DNA from 4 places in the Rhodococcus sp. PD04 genome. Region 1 is predicted to be linked to each of the others. Evidence: riboswitches for the same ligand, from Rfam matches in the RefSeq annotation. Region 1 holds a riboswitch; each other region holds the start of a gene.
What was found. Region 1 has a riboswitch for cobalamin ahead of U9J23_RS19205 (VWA domain-containing protein). Riboswitches for the same ligand answer to the same signal wherever they lie in the genome.
Positions count from the first base shown of each region.

Region 2: it holds a riboswitch for cobalamin, as region 1 does, so the genes downstream of both, metE (5-methyltetrahydropteroyltriglutamate--homocysteine S-methyltransferase) here and U9J23_RS19205 (VWA domain-containing protein) in region 1, are expected to answer to the same signal.
Region 3: it holds a riboswitch for cobalamin, as region 1 does, so the genes downstream of both, U9J23_RS26185 (ABC transporter substrate-binding protein) here and U9J23_RS19205 (VWA domain-containing protein) in region 1, are expected to answer to the same signal.
Region 4: it holds a riboswitch for cobalamin, as region 1 does, so the genes downstream of both, U9J23_RS26230 (ABC transporter substrate-binding protein) here and U9J23_RS19205 (VWA domain-containing protein) in region 1, are expected to answer to the same signal.

Region 1 is NZ_CP142143.1:4,188,276-4,191,480, reverse strand. It holds gene U9J23_RS19205 (VWA domain-containing protein) at 1-1,428, opposite strand, end outside; cobalamin riboswitch at 1,452-1,647, opposite strand; gene cbiE (precorrin-6y C5,15-methyltransferase (decarboxylating) subunit CbiE) at 1,688-2,908, shown strand; gene U9J23_RS19195 (cobalt-precorrin-4/precorrin-4 C(11)-methyltransferase) at 2,905-3,205, shown strand, end outside.
Region 2 is NZ_CP142144.1:415,673-418,877, forward strand. It holds gene metE (5-methyltetrahydropteroyltriglutamate--homocysteine S-methyltransferase) at 1-1,454, opposite strand, end outside; cobalamin riboswitch at 1,618-1,802, opposite strand; gene U9J23_RS26175 (PepSY-associated TM helix domain-containing protein) at 2,031-3,205, opposite strand, start outside.
Region 3 is NZ_CP142144.1:419,293-422,497, forward strand. It holds gene U9J23_RS26180 (hypothetical protein) at 225-743, opposite strand; cobalamin riboswitch at 962-1,095, shown strand; gene U9J23_RS26185 (ABC transporter substrate-binding protein) at 1,323-2,399, shown strand; gene U9J23_RS26190 (FecCD family ABC transporter permease) at 2,408-3,205, shown strand, end outside.
Region 4 is NZ_CP142144.1:428,290-431,494, reverse strand. It holds gene U9J23_RS26240 (ATP-binding protein) at 1-468, shown strand, start outside; gene U9J23_RS26235 (TniQ family protein) at 521-1,285, shown strand; cobalamin riboswitch at 1,563-1,685, shown strand; gene U9J23_RS26230 (ABC transporter substrate-binding protein) at 1,722-2,918, shown strand; gene U9J23_RS26225 (FecCD family ABC transporter permease) at 2,915-3,205, shown strand, end outside.

The sequences.
Region 1 (3,205 bases):
CAGGACAGCGGTCTTGACCTGCACCATCCGGTTGCGTGCGGCCATCGACCCGGATGCGTCGACGCAGAGCAGGACGAGATTGGTCTCACGACCTTCGATGATCTTGCGGCGCACCTGCCGATCCCGATCGGCGAAGGCGGTCGCGCGGATCGTGGCGGGGAGGTGGACGGGACCGGAATCGCCTCGGCGACTGCCTACGGTGCGGCCGATCGTGGTGACCGCCCGCGACCGGCGACCGGCCGCTCCGCGCCCGACCCGATCGACGGAGAACACTGTGGCGCGAAACGGATCCGATGCTGATGCCAGGCCGGTGGACGACCGATCACCCGAGCCGGAGGACGTTTCCGCCGCCGAGTCGTCGGGTGCGCTCTCGCCACCACCGGGATCGTCGTCGGGGCCGGGATCGGGATCGTCTCCGCCGAGCAGTTCGTCGAGCAGATCGTCGCTGCTGGTGGGGGCGTCGAAGGGGTTGCGGCGCCGACGGTGCGGCAGGGCGAGTCGGGCCGCTGCCGCAATGTCCTCACGTGTCACCTCGCGGCGGTCGTGCCAGGCCGCGTGTGCGATCGCCGTGCGGGCGGTGACCAGATCGGCGCGCATGCCGTCCACGTCGAAGGCCGCGCACACCTCGGCGATCGAGACCAGCGCGTCGTCGCTCAGCACGACCTGTGCGGCGAGTTCACGGGCGGAGACGACGCGGCGCGACCACTCGGCATCGCGCTCCGCCCACCGCGCGGTGAATCCGGCCGGGTCGGCGTCGAAGGCCATACGCCGCCGCACGATCTCGGCGCGCACGTGCGGGTCGCGCGGCGCGGCCACGTCCACCGCGAGTCCGAAGCGGTCGAGCAACTGCGGGCGAAGCTCACCCTCCTCGGGATTCATCGTCCCGACCAGCACGAATCGGGAGGCGTGCTCGACGGAGACCCCGTCACGTTCGACGGTCGAGCGACCCATCGCCGCGGCGTCGAGCAGCAGGTCGACCAGGTGGTCGTGCAGGAGATTGACCTCGTCGACGTACAGCACACCGCGGTGGGCCAGAGCCAGAAGACCGGGCTCGTATTCGGCCGTGCGGTCGGCCAGCGCCTTGCCGAGATGCAACGCTCCCGTGACGCGATCCTCCGCCGCGCCGACGGGCAGTTCCACCAGCCGAACCGGCCGGACATGCGAGACCGTATCGGCCGGATGAGGACCGTCCGGACAGGACGGATCGGGAGCGTCCGGATCGCACGAGAACCGGCACTCGTCCACGACGGTGACCGGCGGCAACAGTGCGGCGTGGGCACGCACCGTCGTCGATTTCGCGGTGCCCTTCTCTCCACGCACCAGCACACCGCCGATCGACGGCGACACCGCACACAGGGTCAGGGCCAGCGCGAGGTCGTCGGAACCGACCACCGCGCCGAACGGATACACATGCACTTCGACCTCCACAGGCTCCCGCTGGGATGTTCTTCGCGGCAAGCTGTTCGAAGGCCGGTATTCGGACTTCCCGGTCGGACGCCGTGCGATCGCCTTCCCGGACCGGACGGTCCAGTGGCTGCGCGGATGCGCATGATCGACGACTCCCGGGTCACCGCAGCGGGCCTGTGCCGGATTCTCACCGGCTTCCCGATTATCCCCGTGAGGGGCACCTTCGATTGCCTTGCCGCGGCCGAGTGTAGCCGCCGTGCCTGGGCTATGGTTCACCGCCATGGGACCGATGCGACAGACGACAGGCATCACCGTTGTCGGAATCGGGGCGGACGGATGGTCCGGTGTGCCGTCCACCGTCCGGGAGCGGATTCTCGCAGCCGAGGTCCTGCTCGGCGGCCGGCGCCACCTCGATCTGGTTCCTGCCTGCGGAGCGGTGCGCGAGGAGTGGCCGTCGCCGCTCCTGTCCGGGCTCGACGACCTCCTCGACCGGCACGCCGGCAAGGACGTCGTCGCGCTCGCGTCCGGTGATCCGCTGGTCTCCGGAATCGGCACCACACTGATCCGGCGCCTCGGAGGCGACGCCGTGGAGGTGATCCCGGCGGTCTCGTCGGTGGCACTGGCCCGCGCACGCATGGGTTGGTCCGCGGAGGAGTGCGAGACGGTGACCGTCGTGGGGCGCGAGATCGACGCTCTGCGCCGAGTTCTGACGCGCGGACGCAAACTCGTCGTCCTCGTCGACGGTGCACGTGTCGCGGATGTTGCGACGCTCCTGAAGGCCGCCGGTTTCGGGAACTCACGGGTCGCGGTGTTGTCGCATCTCGGTGCGGCGGACGAGTCCCGGATCGATGCGAAGGCGGCCCATCTGACCGATACGGGCGTCCGGTCCTTGAGTCTGCTGTGCATCGAGGTCGACGGACCTGCCGGGTTGTCGGTGCTGCCCGGTCTCGACGACTCCCTGTTCGAACACGACGGACAACTCAGCAAGCGAACAGTACGTCTCGCGGCCGTGTGCGCGCTCGCACCGCGACCGGGGGAGTTGCTGTGGGACGTCGGTGCGGGTGCCGGGTCCGTCGGAATCGAATGGGCGCGCGCGGATCCCCGTTGCCGCACGTTCGCGATCGAGAAGGACGAACGGCGTGCCGGTGCGATCGAACGCAACGCTGCCGCGTTGGGTGTGCCGTCGACCGTGCATGTCGTTCGAGGCGCAGCCCCCGAGGCGCTCTCCGGTCTCGGGACACCCCACGCGATCTTCGTCGGTGGGGGAGGAAGTCGTGACAGTGTGCTCGACACCTGTTGGGAAGCATTGCTTCCCGGCGGTAGGCTGGTCGCGCATGCGGTGACCCTGGAGACCGAGTCCGTCCTCGTGCAGTGGTGGAAGACGCACGGTGGTGAACTCACGCGTCTGTCCGTCGAACACGCAGATCCCATCGGAACGTTCACCGGCTGGCGTGCACAGCGACCGATCGTGCAATGGAGCGCAGTGAAAGGCGAACGATGACCGTCCATTTCGTCGGATCCGGACCCGGAGCGGCCGACCTGCTCACCCTGCGAGCGGTGAACCTGCTCCGCGAGGTCCCGGTGGTGCTGTATGCCGGTACCTATCTCGATGCCGAGACCCTCTCGCACTGTCGTGACGACGCCGAACTGATCGACACGCAGCACCTGGACATCGACGAGATCACCGCGCATCTCGTCGACGCACACCGGCGCGGCCTCGATGCGGTGCGGCTGTGCTCCGGCGACCCGTCGCTGTACTCCGCGCTCACCGAACAGACGCGACGACTCGACGCCGCGG
Region 2 (3,205 bases), on a different replicon from region 1:
ACCAGGACATCGAGTCCCATTTCCTCCTGCAGCGCAACCACTTCGGCGATCTCGTCGCGCATCTGCCGCACGTACTCGCCGTGGTCGATCTCGCCTTTGCGCAGCGCGGCACGGGCCACCCGGATGCGGGTCGTCTGCGGGTACGAGCCGATCGTGGTCGTCGGCAGCAGTGGTAGATCGAGATGGCGACGCTGGATCTCGCGCCGTCGATCGGCGGGGGTGCGGGTGCGATCGGTGGAGATCGAGGCGAGGACACCGCGCACCCGATCGTTGCGTAGACGCGGATCCGACGCTCGTACCTGCGCGGCGGTACGGGCAGCGGCGAGTTCGTCGGTGACGGCGTCGCGCCCCGTACGCAGAGCGGTAGCGAGAGTGACTATCTCCGAGACCTTCTCGTCGCCGAAGGCCAACCACGTGCGCAGCGACTCGTCGAGATCCGGTTCTGCATCGATCGTGTACGGCACGTGCAGTAGTGAGCACGACGACGACACCGCCACGTCGGCTGCGGAACCGAGCAGTGTGGCCAGCGTCGCCAATGCCTGTTCGAGGTCGGTGCGCCAGACGTTGCGGCCGTCGACGACACCGGCGACGATGAGCTTGTCGGCGAGCTCGGGCAGACCTGCGATTCCGGTGGTGGTACCGGCTACCAGGTCGACGGCGAGGCCTTCGACTCCGGTGTGTGCGAGCCGCTCGAGCGCCGGCCCGAGGCTGCCGAAGTACGACGCGACGAGGATCGCCGGCCGCTTCTGTGACTGAGACAGCGCGTTGTACACCCGTCCGATCGCATCGAGGGCAGGTGCGTCGAGATCGCGGACCAACACCGGTTCGTCGAGCTGTACCCAGTCGACCCCGGTGTCGGCGAGCTGCGCCAACAGGTCCCGATAGAGGGAAACGAGCTCGTCGACACGGTCGAGCAACGGTCCTTGCCCGTCGACGGGCTTCGACAGCAGCAGGAACGTCAGTGGACCCAGGACCACGGGGCGAGCGGGCACACCGAGCTCGCGTGCCTGCGCGATCTCACCCAGAATCTTTGTGGCGTCGAGTTCGAAGACGGTGTCGGGTCCGATCTCAGGGACGAGGTAGTGGTAGTTGGTGTCGAACCACTTGGTCATCTCGAGCGGGGCGACCTCGTCGGTGCCGCGAGCGGCGGCGAAGTAACGGTCGAGGTCGTCGGGGTTACCCGCGACCCGGGCAGGCAACGCCCCGAGCATGACTGCTGTGTCGAGGACGTGGTCGTAGAACGAGAACGTTCCGACCGGGATCGAGTCCAGCCCGGCCGTGTGCTGACGTGACCACGTGTCGGCGCGCAGGTGCGCGGCAACCGATTCCAGACCCGCGCGGTCGAGGCGCCCGGCCCAGTAGGCTTCGGTGGCCTTCTTCAATTCGCGGTTCGGTCCGATGCGTGCGGAGCCGAGTACGGTGGCAGTGAACGGGGATGCTGTCGGAGCAGACATCAGGTTTTCTCCGGTGTTCGTCGCTGGGTGGTCTACCGCCCGACGAACGCGCATCCCGATACGAGCCCCGTGTTCTCGACCCGTGGTCGAAGGTGTTGCCGATCGGCGCGCGCCCATTCCACGAGGCGGCATACCGTCGGGCACGGCGTGCCCGACACGATCGGCAGGTCTTCGGACTTGCAGGCACCCATTCCCGACTGCGTCGGGGACGGACCTAGTGGCCGTCGCTTCCCGGACCCTGCTGGTCCAGTGCTCGGTGACGGCGGTCGTTCCTGCATACCGCTGCGGGACAGTCCCGGATTCCCACCGGGTTCCCTCTCACACCCGATACCTGTCGGCATCGGGTGCTTCGGCGCGCACACGAGGTCTTCGGGGCTCCTCACGACGACATGCGGCGAACCGATCGCAGCGCCGACTATACAAGGATCGCCTCTTTCCTCGGCATGCGTGGGCGCGACGACGCTCTACCAAGCCCGGAATGCGTTCCTCTGCCTACGAATTCGAGAGTGTGAGGACTGCCCGGTCGGCCCATACCCGGTGGAAGGGTCCGAGCCGCCGAGCCGGAGACAGCGAGACTCAGCCGGTCGCGGAGGTCGCCTCGGGGGAGTGCTCGGGCGAACGCCGGCGCCGCAGGAGACCGACCGCGACGTCGACGAGCAGGAATGCGAGCAGGCTCAGGCCCAGCAGCGGAGCGAACCACCCGACGGTCACCGCAGCAGCGACCACCGCGACGACGGTGACCGGGTGCAGGCGTCGCCACGTCCCACGCAGCGGTGGGCGCGCCACCCGGCGCGATCCGCGTGTGGGGCGACGCTGCCACCACAGCTGGTAGCCGCGCACGATCAGCGTGCCCAACGCGACCGCGAGAGCGAGCAACACCAGCTGGTTGAACAGCCCGAACAAGATGCCCATGTGCAAGGCGATGCCCCAGGTGGTGAGTTTGGCGGCCAGCGGCCAGTCCGCGAACGTGTTGGTGGCGGTCACCGCCCCGGTGGCCGGGTCGATCGCGACCGCGTCGGTGACGAACTGCCAGGGCTGGCGGGTTTCGGTGACGGTGACGGCGGTGTGACCGTCGGCCGGGATGCTCATCTCGACGTGTTCGGTGACCCGATGCTCGGCAGCGGCGGCAAGGACGCGGTCCAGAGCGCCGACGTTGCGACCGAGTGCGCCCGCATCGGCAACAGCGGCAGTATGGCCGTCGTGGCCGTCGTGTCCACCGGCTGCAGGCGCGGTGTCCGAGACGCCGAGGGTGGTATCGAGCGTCGGGGTGGTCCAGCTCAACGCGGTACGCAACTCGCCCACATTCGCCCCGGCATATGTGGACCAGGTCAACCCGGTGGCCGACAGGAAGATCAAGCCGACCGCGATCCACATGCCGGTGGTGCCGTGCCAGCCGAGGGTGCGGTTGCGGCCCCGGGCTGTGCGGTCGAAGGTCCACAGTCGCGCCGACTGCCGGGTGCGGGTGCGCTGGGTGCGGTAGCGCTGCACCCACAGGTACACCCCGCCCAGAGCGATGACCCACAACCACGAGGCGGCCAGTTCGCTGTAGATCCGGCCGGGCTCACCCAGATGCAGGTGCCGGTGCAGCTGGGAAATCCAGGTGCGTACCGGCAGCGCGCTGCTACTGCCGTAGACCACCGACTCCCCGGTCGACGAGGCGGTCGCGGGATCGATGAACACGGCAGTGCGTTCGGATTCACCGAGGGACGGATCGGTGAACAGCACCCGGGTGGTCTCACCGACCTCGGATG
Region 3 (3,205 bases), on a different replicon from region 1:
GGAGATGCGGTCGGCGAGGTGACCGTCAGGAATAGCGGGCATCGAGGGGACTTGGCAGATCGAATCCGGTCGATGCCGCTGAGGGCACGCACGCCCTACACCCGGCACCTATCAGGGGGCGGAGGCGGGGCGGCGGAAGAAGAAAGTCGGACCCACCCCTCGGCGATCGCGTGCTCTCCCGCGCCGGGGACGGCGCAGCAGGCGGATCAGGGAGGGAAGGTCGGCTACGCCGCGGTCGGCGGTCCGCGGGTACCGGCGGCGGCGCCGGCCAACAACCACAACGACAGCGTCGCCCGATAGACCGGGGTCGCCGACCACACCACGGTCCGCACCGGCGGGACAGAAACGAGCACCAGCATCACGCGGGTGAACGCCCCCAACACGTGCAGACACGCATCTTCGACGGCGCGCACCACAGCGGCGGAGACTGCAACAGCGGCAAGGTGGGCGGCGATCATCGCGGGCGACAGTTCCAGCCCGTGCGCGTGGTCGTCGACCACCGTGAGGGTGGTGTGCCCGACCACCTGCCCGGCAGTCAGTGCCGCGAGGAGAAACAACCAGTTCCGATCGCGCACGGTGACGGCGGCGACCGCGGCACCGACGCCGGCGCACGCGGCCAGCAGCAACACCACCGCCGACTGGCTCGGCGGCATCCCGCCACCGGCCACACCATGGGCGGCGATACTCACCGCCCCCGACACCGACCCCACGGCAGCACCGCGCACCTGCGCAAGCACCGGCATCCGTGAGTCCACCCCGCGAGGATAGCGTTGATGCCCCTCGGGTCTCTCCTCCGGTTTCGCGACAGGGCAGGGCGATGAGCTCGGTCTCCCGCACCGCGGTGGTACCGGCGTCGAACAGGACACAACCGCTACGCCCTTCGAGTGGCGTTGCACCACCACCGACCTGCACCGCCCCCGGCCCCTACTTCGGCCGAGCCGGCAAATCGGGCATGGTCGGCTCCTGCTAGCCTCAGTGCGTCCATCACGATGGGATCCGAGGAAGCCGGTGTGAATCCGGCGCGGTACCGCCACTGTGAGCGGCGCTTCGACAAGCGTCTGCGAGCCAGATACTCACCCCATTCGTACCTTTCGGCATCGGGGCGGCCTACCCCGAGAAAGGCTGCGCGAAGCCGTGCACCCATCTCTCTCCCATTCTGTCTCCGCTGTACCTCCTCGGCGTCCGGATCCTGTCGAAGGGCGCGCCATCGCGATCGCCCACGCACCCGGAATCAGTGATCAGGTCGCTGCGACCCGCACCCTCCATGCCTCGATCCTGCCCGAGTGCCGATTCCCCCAGCGCCTCGAAAGGAGGGCCGTCGCATGACTCCGCTGAACCGTCGGACGCTGACCGTCGCCGCCGCATGTCTGACGCTGATCAGCGTGAGCGCATGTGGCGCAGACGAGAAGGAGACCGCCGCGTCGGCCGACTCCATGACCGTCGAGAACTGCGGGATCGACGTCACCGTGGAAGCGCCACCGGAGCGCGTGTATGCCGCCTACCAGCCGGCCATCGAGATCGCGCATGCGCTGGGCATCAGCGACCGCCTGATCGAGACCGCCTTCCTCGACGCTCAGGTTCTGCCCGAGTACGCAGATGCCCAGGAGCAGGTGCCGTACGTCGAGAAGCTCCCCAGTCGTGAGGCGCTTCTGGCCACCGGGCCCGACTTCATCCTGTCGGGCTACAACAACGTGTTCACCGAAGACGGCGCCGGCGACGAGAGCTTCGGCACGCGGGCGAGTCTGACCCGGCTCGGCATACAGAGCTGGATCCTCAGCCCGCTGTGCCCCAGCGCGGACGGACTGTCGGACGAGGCGATCGACCCCGCCACCGTGAGCGTCGAGACGATCTATGACGACCTGCGCGACCTCGGGGCCCTGTTCGACGTCGAGGAGCGCGCCGAGCAGGTCATTGCCGATCAACAGCAGCGCATCGCGGCGGTCGACCAGGTGCTGGCCGGGGCGGACCGCCCGAGCGTCGCGATCGTCCTACTCGACGAGGGCGGTGGCATCCGCGTCGCCGGTGGCATCGACTTCGGTACCCAGATCATCGCGCAGGCCGGGGGCGTGAACGCCTTCGCCGACCTCGTCGAGCGACGCCACGTCGCGATCGACCTCGAAGAGCTGATCCGTCGCGACCCCGATGTCATCTTGACCAGCACCTGCTGCGACGCCTCCTATACCCGCCAGGACGGCGCCGAGGAGGCGCAGACGATCATGCAGAACCCGGCGCTCGCGGGCCTGTCGGCGGTGCAGAACGGTGCCGTGCATCCGTTCCTGTTCGCTGACCGCGCCGCCGGAGTCCGCATCGCCCATGCAATCGAGCTGCTGGCTTCGCTGCTGCACCCCGACCTGGCCCCGGCCATCCAGGACGAGACCGGACAAGACGGGGGCGAGTGAGGTAGGCGGTGACGACGGCGGCAACGACCCCCGAGCGATCTGCGGACGGTCCGGCCACGGCTGCCGGCGCGCCTGTCGTGCGCTCCGGCCTGCTGAGCGGCAACCGTACTCGCCTACTCGGGCTCGCGGTGGCCACGGCTGTTCTGGTGGCCGTGACCCTCGGCTCGGTCCTGCTCGGCACCCTGCCGGTCAGCCTCTCCGACGTCGTCGAGGCCGTTACAGGCTCGGCGGACAGCGACGTCGAGCGTGCGGTGCGATATATCCGCATCCCGCGGACCGTAACCGGCCTGCTGGCCGGGATGGCGCTCGGCGTCGCCGGCGCGGTGATGCAAGGTCTGACCCGCAACCCCTTGGCGGGACCCGGACTGTTGGGCATCAACGCCGGCGCGGCGCTGGCGGTGGTCTCGGCGATGGTCGGTCTCGGCATCACGAGCGCTGCCGGTTATGTGTGGTTCGCCTTCGCAGGAGCTGCGGTGGCCGCAGTCTTCGTCTACATGCTCGGCTCGCTCGGTCTGGGTGGTGCCACGCCGGTGAAGCTCGCTCTGGCCGGGTCGGCGTTCACCGCGCTCCTGGGCGCGGTCACCACGATGATCACGCTCCAGGACGCCTCCACGATGGAGGACTTCCGCTATTGGGTGGTGGGATCGTTGACCCGTTCGGACAGTGAAGCTCTGGCCGCGGTAGCGCCGTTCATCGCCGTCGGCGTCGTCCTGGCTGTGGGCCTGACCCGCGCGCTGAATGCTCTGGCTCTGGGTGACGATCTCGCCCGCAGCCTCGGTACCCGTGTGTGGGTCGACCGCACCGCG
Region 4 (3,205 bases), on a different replicon from region 1:
GTCGACTTCCGGCACCGCAACGGCCTGGAGGTGTCCAACCATCTCAAGGGTTTGGCCAACGACATGGCCGCCACCTTCGTCTACGTCGGGGTGAATCTGACCGCCAAACGCTTCTTCGACGAAGGCCTGCTCGGTGAGCACACCGTCTACGCCCAGACCAGCCGCCGCGCCACCCGCTGCCCGGTCGCCCCGTTCAGCATCGACACCGACACCGGGATGCGCGGCTGGCTCGCGCTGCTGCGCACCGCCGAAGACCACCTCATCCTCGCCGACGCCCGCGCCGGGATGCTGTGCGAGCACGCCCGGCTGGTGCACCGCCGCACCCAAGGGCGGATCGCGTCGCTGACGAACCTGCTCGACCGCGTCTCGTATCTCGCGATCGCCACCGGCGTCGAAACCGTCACCGCCGAGCTGATCACCACCGCGACCGTCGACAATGCCAGCGAATCCGCTGCCCGCACGGGCTGAGCCCAGCGCACCTCGACCCGACACCACCCGAGGTCCAGAGACAGTCGTGGCGATGTGGGTGGAGCGGTGGCCGATCACCGTGCACCTGCACCGCGGTGAGTACCTGCCGGGATGGCTGATGCGCGTCGGTGCGCGGTATCGGCTCTCTCCGCTGCAGATTCTGCGGGAGTTGCAGGTGGTGCAGGGTCCGGTCGCCTATCACCGCGTTCTCGACTACCTGAGCGCGAATCAGCGGCGGATCGCCGCTTACCTCGGCGTCCCCATGGGTGAGCTGTCGCTCGCTTTGTGGGGGACACCGATCGATGCCGCCGCGGCCCGCTACCTGGTTCACCACTGCCAGATTCGACCCGATCCCGCGGGGGCGCGGTACTGTCCCCGCTGTCTGGTCGAATCAGATCCGTGGTGGCACGCAGGCTGGGCGAATCCGCTGCTGCCGATCTGCCTGCGCCATCAGGTGTATCTGCGGACGGTGTGTCCCGGGTGCGGGCAAGTTCCGTGGACCGGCACCACATGGATGGGCAATATCGCGGTGCCGTGGCGATGTCCGCAGCGCCGCCCCCGCGACCCCGCCCAGCGACCAGGACGTGTGCAGCCGCTCTGCCGGTACGACCTGCGTGATGTCCCAGCGCTGTCTGCGCCGGAGAAGATGTGCACGGCCCAACAGAATCTGATCGAGTTCGCTGCCCTCGCCGACCGGCAACCGAGCCGCCAGTTGCACTACGGCACCGTCGATATACCCATCATCGAAGCCCTCGACCGGCTGTGCCAGCGACTCGTCGCAGCAGTCGGACTTCACTCAAGCAAGGGAGCAGTCTGATGTTCTGAGGGACGAGATTCGTTCCGTCGACATGCCTGATGCTCCTCGCTTGTCGGAGTTCTGCCGCACACGTGGGGCGGAGTAACGGGAGTCTGGCCGAAACACACGAGAGCACGCGCCCACAGCAATCGGGCTCCTGCCGACCTCACACCGATAGCTGGGCCGAGGCATTCGAACTTTCAAGCGGGGTCTGGCCCTGTCCCTGCATGACACCTCATGTCTCGCCGTCGTGCCTAACCGTGCACAAAGGGCAAAACCGACCATCTGACAGGGTGTGCTAATTTCGGCACGTCATTGCGACGACGCCCGAGGAAGCCGGTGTGATTCCGGCGCGGTCCCGCCACTGTGACCGGAGAACGATCTCCGGGAGCCAGATACTCACGTCGCCGTACCTCCTTGCCCGGGGCGGACTTCCCCGAGAGAGGGCGTAATCGCCATGCGTGTACGCGCAGCCTTCCCGAAGCTCCTGATCGCGCTGACCGCCGCGAGCCTTCTGCTCGCAGGATGTTCGACGGCGGGATCCGATACCGAGAACGCCGCCTCGGACGGGTGTATCACCGACTTCGACCCGTCGGTCGACTATTTCCCCGACAAGTCCGAGATCGTCGACGCCGAGAACTTCTCCATTACCTACGAAAAGAGTTACCAGGTGCTCACCGTGAACGAACCGTTCACGGGCGCAAAACCTGAGTCGTACGTGCTGGTCAAGTGCGGGGCACCCGCCCCGGAGCTGGCGGGCGAGCTGGCCGAAGCCCAACAGATCCAGGTGCCGATCACGAGCCTGTACTCCGGCTCGACCACCCACCTGCCACTGGTGACCGCGCTCGACGAACTCGATGTGCTCACCGGCGTCTCGAACGGCTCGTACGTCTCCGACACCACCGTGATCAAGCGCATCGCCTCCGGTGACATCGCCGAATACGCAGCAGGTGCCTCGATCGACACCGAGGCCGTCGTGCTGGCCGCACCCGAAGTGGTGATGACCGGCGGCACCGACGACCCCGCCTACACGCAGCTGCGCGAGGCCGGGATCGGCGTGGTCGCCAACGCCGAATGGCTCGAGGCGTCCCCGTTGGGCCGAGCCGAGTGGATCAAGGTCGTGGCTGCGCTCACCGGCACGGAAGCTCGGGCCGCCGAGGTCTACGACGGTATCCGCGACCGGTATCTCGACGTCGCGGCGAAGGCCGCCGACGTCGAGACCGTGCCCGTGTTGCTCGGCGGGATGTCGCAGGGCACCTGGTACATGTCCTCCGGCGGCAGTTACATGGGCCGGTTGTTCGGCGATGCCGGTGCGCAGTGGCCGTGGCAGGACGTGACGACCACCGGTTCGCTTCCCCTCGATTTCGAAGCCGTGGTCGCGCAGGCCGCCGACGCTCCGACCTGGCTGGTGGTCAACAGTTGGACCTCCATCGGTGACGCTCTCGCGGACGACGAACGCTACGGATCGCTCGCCGCGGTCGATACCGGCCGGGTCTGGAACGCGAACAAGGCACTCGGACCGAACGGCGGTAACGACTTCTACGAGCGCGGCGTGCTGCGTCCCGACCTGATCCTGGCGGATCTCGTCGCGATCCTGCATCCCGATCTCCTGCCCGACCACGAGTTCACGTTCTATCGGCAACTGCCGGCATGACCGCCGTGCTGAAGACACCCGAGCCCGCGGTCGATAGGCGGCTGGACGCATCACCTCGGGCAGGCCGCGTCACCGTCGTGTTCGTGGCTCTCGCGGTCGCAGTCGCCGTCGCGACGGTACTGTCGGTGACCCTGGGATCGGTGACAGTCCCGCTCGCCGAGACCGTGAGGGTGTTGTCCGGCGGCTCCGCGACAGATACGCGCTGGGACATGGTGATACGCGATCTGCGCCTGCCGCGCACCGTCACCGCCCTTGCGGTCGGCGCAGCTCTCGGGATCGCGGGCCTG